2 regions of the Paenibacillus marchantiae genome follow, and region 2 is predicted to be linked to the other one. Evidence: riboswitches for the same ligand, from Rfam matches in the RefSeq annotation. Region 2 holds a riboswitch; the other holds the start of a gene.

Region 1 (3,170 bases), 3.2 Mb from region 2:
AGTAATCCCACGAGCGTACCTGCTGCAAATCCTATTAATGTCAGCTGGATTGTTGCCGATGCATGCATGCCAAGTCGCTCGGCCTGGGAGGCTGCTTCATGGGCGATGTCCGAAGGCGCAGGCAGCATCCATTTCTCAATATGGAACAGGGAGACGGCTCCCTGCCATATCGCTATAAAGAGAATAACCGCCACAAAGGGCGGCCATACGCTTTTCCAATAGGCATGCATTAGCGATATTTCTCCGTCAGGGTGTCCATGCTGAAGCCACTTGGGCTATGGGCGATTTTGATCTGTGAGATGATGCTTGGGCTGCCAGCTTCCACGAGAACTTCGTGCATTTTGCGGACAACCTCCAGCAGTTCCTCTAGTTCTCCCTCCATCGTGGTATCGAGTGGATTAACCTGATATTTCAAGCCGGACTGCTGAATAACTTCAATGGCACGATCAACGTAAGGATAGGAATTTTCGCCATTTGGCGTTTTGGGAATGACTTGAATGCTAAGTAGTGTGCTTGCCATGAGAGATCACTTTTCCTTTCGAAATATATAAAATGAACTAATGACTGTTACACTTGCCACTTCGATGACAGAATAACCTTCCAATCGCTGTTATCCCCAGATTTTTTTGATTCCCTTCTCCAAAGGGAAAATCCGGTGATAAAGGCGAACGCTTCGCTTTTTCACGTTATTTCTGTCCTCTTCGTCATCGTGTAAATACTAAGTTCGTTTTATATGGATAATTTTATTGGGGTAAGAACTCGTTTGTATATGCTTTGGATACATCTACCTGCTCATCGAGCAGTTTTTTGCTAAACATCCAATCCGTATAGTTCTGCCATACTTCCTGCTTTTGCTCACCCCAGCGCGGTGCGTCATCCTGATATTTTGGACTCAGCCACTTCTGGCTTGCGAGTACAAGATCCTTATCCAGATCCGGTACGGCCTTGATCAGAATGTTGGCAGCGTCTTCGGGATGTTCAATCGCGTATTGATATCCTTCGGAAGTCGCTTTCAAGAACGCTTTAACCAGCTCGGGATCGTTCTGAATCGTCTTTTCATTGGTAACGAGTACAGGTGTGTAGTAGTCCAGTGAATCGGAATAATCTTTCACATATAACATGTCGATCGGTTCCCCGCGCAGTTCGGCTTCAATGCCCGTCCACGCGTAGAAGATCCAGGCAAAGTCGATATCGCGTTTCACAGCGGTGAAGAAGTCTGCATCGCCCATGCTAATATTTTTTACTTTGGATACATCGGCGCCTTCGCCTTCCATAATGGACTGCATCACAGCTTCTTCCACCGGAGAGCCCCAGCCACCATAGGTTTTACCTTCAAAATCTTTGGGGGATTTGATGTTCCGGTCCACCGGAGCGGCAAATCCGGACGTGTTATGCTGAATGACTGCAGCGATGGACACGAGCGGTACGCCCTGTGTGCGGGCCTGGGTTACACTCTCCTGATAACTTACGCCAAAAGGCACTTCGTTCGAAGCTACCATCGTATCCGCGCCTCCGGCACCTGGCTGTACAATCTCGACATTTAAGCCTTCGGCTTTGTAAAAACCTTGATCTACGGCCGCATACAGGCCGGTATGATTCGTATTTGGTGTCCAGTCCAGCACCACTTTAATATCCTTGAGGGCTGCGTTGTCACCTTCATTGCTGTTTTCGGTGTTGCTGCTGCCATTTTCTCCTGAAGGTGCAGCTTCTTTGCCGCCACATGCGGCCACAGCCACAAGTAGTACGCACAAGAGCATTAGGCCCATCATTTTACGCCATCTCATCTTCATTTCTCTCCTTCATGTTGTCCGGCCAGTGGCGCGGGGTACTCCTTGGCTTCATATCCAAGCTTCTTGCATAAATCGACAGATTTATACCAGCTATGATCCGGATGACGTCACTTTTTTTAGCTCTCTGGCTATATAAAAGAACATTAAAAAAGCGCCCCGTTAATCCGGGACGCGTGCAGGCGTTAGAGATGTGGCACTCAGCAAAGAGGCTGGGCCAATTCGATATACTCCGATTCCTACGCTGGCATGATCCAGATCAGGTCTAAGGGTCAGTATCTTGGTGGGATACACTCTCAGCCGGCCTATTCCGACTCCCCTGGGAAACTATGAAGTTACGGGCATTACTAGGTGTAATTATAGGCCAGAGGCCTACGCATGTCCAGTCAGGAACTGGATAGGGGCACGTATGAATGAATCAAAGAGGCCATTATACATGCGTATAACGACCTCTCTAGATGTGTGATTTTCAACAATTATCGTGGCGAATCATATAAGGAAATCTGACTGAGTGCAAAAGCATCGGATTTCGGGTCATAGCCTACCTGTTTCTGAGTGGTTTCCAGATTCAATCGTTTAAACCGATTATTCGAGATCCCATGCAGTATGGTGAAGGGCTCCAGATCTGTAGTTGTAATTGCTTTGAACATCAAATCACACAAGTCAGCCGGACTAAGATACGCGCTCATATCCCTTGCCTCCAGCGCGGGTCCATCCGGTTGGAAATCATCATATGCACCTATACGTATTGCTACACTTTGTAAACCTTCGGTATACGCAAAATAGGAAGCGAGCGATTCACCAAAACATTTGCTAACCCCGTACAAATTCCGTGGGCGTGTCGGCATATCCGGATAGACTTGAGCATCAATGGGATACCCCTCAATCGTCTGTGCACTGCTTGCCAGAATGACTCTCCGCACACCCTGGTCTTTAGCTGCACGGAATACATTAAACGTGCCCTTGATATTGATGTCCAACAACGATTCATAGAATCCAGCATGCGGGGAAGGATCTCCCGCCAGATGTACAACCACATCCATGCCTTCGCAAGCGTGCTGACAGGCTTCGGGATCTGTCACATCAAGTGTCATGATCTCATGGCTTGTCCCTTGATACGTATGCAGTCTGTCGATATTCAAATCCGTTAGTCGCAGGTGAAATGCTTCTGACAAGTGTTGGGACAAGTCACGTCCAATTTTTCCGGCTGCGCCGGTAATTAAAATGTTCATAAATCAGCTCCAATTCTTAGCGCTGGAAGAACTCAATCCATTCCTTCTCGGGTCCATAAATGAAGAAATAACGGTAACCGTTAGGCAGTGTAATCATCTCTCCATCAATAAACTCGGCCTCAGTTGCCTTAATGCGGTTGTACTCAGCCTC
Region 2 (3,170 bases):
CATACACCGTTTTGTCTGGCCTGTACCCGGCATGGTGGGGAGAAAACTGCACGGCTGCAATCTCCCCCTTTACTGGTAAAACAGGCGATTTCAGACCTACATGTCTCATCAATTCTTCACCATGTAACCCTGTAGCAATAATGACATTTCTCGATGTCATCGTTCCTATTGAAGTCTCGATTCCTTGCACACCGTTTACATTCGTATGCAAACGGACATCCTGTACCCCTTCCATCACCCTTGCACCCATGGCTTGAGCCGATCTGACATAAGCCTGCGTTAAGTTGACAGGAAGAACCTCGCTCTCGGAAGGTCTGTAAAATGCTCCATACGTATCCCTGTTTAACCATGAAGCTTCCTGTTGGACAGCAATACGATCCCACCAAATATGTTCTGTAGATAAGGTAGACGATCTACGATCATTCTTGTAACTGCTGACCTCACTGTATGAACGAAAAGGAGTAATAAATCCATGCTGTTGCAGCCCCATTTCCACTCCGCTAAGCGAACTGATCCGTTCCTTCTGCTCATGAAGCAAAGCTCTGCTCTGCCTTACAAGCTTTGCCATTACAGCATGAGTGAATTCCTCACTATCAGCAGCAAGCATGCCTGCGGCTGCACAGGAAGTTCCCCCAGCGATCCGCGCCCGCTCAACCAGAAGAACGTCATGGCCTCGAGTAGCGAGTTCACATGCGATGGCACATCCGATAACTCCTCCACCTACAATAATGGTTTCTGCATGAAGCTTGCCTCCAACTTCCGCTCCAACTTTACTTTCCGAAACGATTCCTGGATGATAGCCTGAACGATTCCTGCTTCGACTTCTTGCTTCCTCTCTCAAGATCTTCATCTCCTTGGTTCGGCGTACTTGTCTGAATCCGTGATCGCCTGTCGCAATGAAGCGGCAGCTACTTCCGGCTTATCGGTCGTCCAAATCGTTGAAATTACAGCGGCTCCTCTAGCACCAGCAGTTCGAATGGCAGCAATATTCTCAGGACTAATCCCGCCAATCGCGATCACGGGAATCGAAACATTAGAGCATACCTCAGCTAACGCACTTAGCCCTCTGGGTTCGCAATTCGGTTTACTATTTGAAGCATAGACATGCCCATAAAAGAGATAATCCGCTCCCTGTTCTTCTGCAACTTTTGCTTCTTCCAGAGAATGAACCGATATGCCTACGCGCAGCCGATCGACTCTCCTCAACTCATCCTTATCATAGCTGCGAGTAACTGCTTGACCCCAATGCACACCACCAATTGAAGCATATTGATCCAGCTGATCTGAGCCATTCATAATGATTCGGACAGATGGAACACCTTGTGTTTTTAGACCTTGCGCCCAATACATCTGTTCTTCAAGGGTCAGCTTTTTTTCCCGAATGTGGATATAATCGACCCACCGCCATATACCCTTAGCAATATTCAGAAAAGAGTCCAAGTCTCCTGTACCTGGTGAAACCACATGCAGTTCGAATGATCTTGTTATTACATGTTCGTGGAAGATTACCGTCCTATTCGCCCTCCTCTTGCATGATTTAAGCTGATATACAACAACAAAAAAGCCACTCCCGTAGGGGAGTGGCCACGAATTTAAAATTCATGGATCAACTGAATGACTGTCGCATGCAATTACTCTATACATAACGCACAACAACTATAGAAACCATCCATAGTCGCAACGCTGTATACATAGAACTGCATGATTCATCTTGCAGGCCATATCGCAAAGTCAACGATAAAGCTCTTTGTCATTAGCTGAAACGCGCCACTTCCCTACGCTGGTATGATCCAGATCAGGTACAAAGGGTCCGGAATCGCATTCTTCCATCTCAGCCGCATCGTGCGGCCCCCCTAGTGTTCATATGAAGCTGTAGCCTATGTTACCATAGACACCTTTTTTTGTCACCGTACATTTCCATGAATTACGTTGTTCACCATTGCTGAAGTCATGTAGTTAACGAAGTTGCTGTTTCTGGTGCGAAGAATTTCGTAGAAACTATTGTTTGTCGGACCAAGCTTCAACATCCCACGTTTTGGTTACCCAACCTTCATAAAATTCAGGTTCATGGGATACGAGCAGCACGGTACCCTTGAATTCCTGCAGGGCACGTTTCAGCTCTGCTTTTGCGGTTACATCCAAATGGTTTGTGGGCTCATCGAACAAAATCCAGTTACTTTCACGCATCAGAAGCTTACATAAACGAACCTTGGCTTGTTCACCACCACTAAGCGCGTTAAGCGGGCGGGTGATATGCTCATTTTTTAATCCACAACGTGCGAGATGGCCCCGGACTTCATTCTGTGTCAGATGAGAAAACTCATTCCACACATCTTCGATCGGGGTAATATTACCTGCACGTACTTCCTGTTCGAAATAGGCTGTTTCCAGATAGTCCCCCAAGAAAGTCTTACCGCTAATTGGTGGGATTTTCCCCAAGATCGTCTTGAGCAGTGTGGATTTACCTACACCGTTACATCCAACAATGGCAATTTTCTCGCCACGCTCAATCGTCATCGTCATTTTAGGCAATAATGCATATGAATATCCGATTTCAAAATCAATACCCTCAAAGACGGTTTTACTACTCGCCCGGGCATCCTTGAATTTGAATGTGGGTTTGGCTGCTTCGTCTGGACGATCAATCCGTTCAATCTTGCCGAGCTGCTTCTCACGGCTCTTGGCACGACCTGAAGTGGAAGCGCGGGCTTTGTTCCGCTGAATGAAATCTTCCTGCTTCTTGATAAACTCCTGCTGTTTCTCATAAGCATCAATATGTTGCGCCTTATTCATGTCGGCCATTTCAAGGAATTTGTTATAGTTCGCTGCATAACGCGTCAACTTGGCAAATTCCAGATGATAAATAACGTTAACGACCTCATTCATAAACTCTGTATCATGCGAAATCAGAATAAACGCATACGGGTAATCCTTCAGGTAACGCGTCAGCCATTCGATGTGTTCCACATCGAGATAGTTCGTCGGCTCATCCAACAGAAGTGCAGTTGGTTTCTCCAGTAAGAGCTTGGCAAGCAATACCTTCGTACGTTGACCACCACTAAGCGCGGCCACGTCACGATCTAGGCCGATGGCGGACAAGCCCAGTCCATTTGCCATCTCTTCCACTTTCACATCAATCAGATAAAAATCACCTTGCTCCAGTTGCTCTT

The links. Region 2 has a riboswitch for thiamine pyrophosphate ahead of PTQ21_RS24210 (thiamine phosphate synthase). Riboswitches for the same ligand answer to the same signal wherever they lie in the genome.
Region 1: it holds a riboswitch for thiamine pyrophosphate, as region 2 does, so the genes downstream of both, PTQ21_RS07470 (ABC transporter substrate-binding protein) here and PTQ21_RS24210 (thiamine phosphate synthase) in region 2, are expected to answer to the same signal.

The regions. Positions count from the first base shown of each region.
Region 1 is NZ_CP118270.1:1,614,436-1,617,605, forward strand. Features, by position in the region: gene PTQ21_RS07460 (ABC transporter permease) at 1-230, opposite strand, end outside; gene PTQ21_RS07465 (thiamine-binding protein) at 230-520, opposite strand; gene PTQ21_RS07470 (ABC transporter substrate-binding protein) at 744-1,784, opposite strand; TPP riboswitch at 2,006-2,118, opposite strand; gene PTQ21_RS07475 (NAD-dependent epimerase/dehydratase family protein) at 2,264-3,019, opposite strand; gene PTQ21_RS07480 (VOC family protein) at 3,036-3,170, opposite strand, start outside.
Region 2 is NZ_CP118270.1:5,401,336-5,404,505, forward strand. Features, by position in the region: gene thiO (glycine oxidase ThiO) at 1-841, opposite strand, end outside; gene PTQ21_RS24210 (thiamine phosphate synthase) at 847-1,440, opposite strand; TPP riboswitch at 1,756-1,865, opposite strand; gene PTQ21_RS24215 (ABC-F family ATP-binding cassette domain-containing protein) at 1,999-3,170, opposite strand, start outside.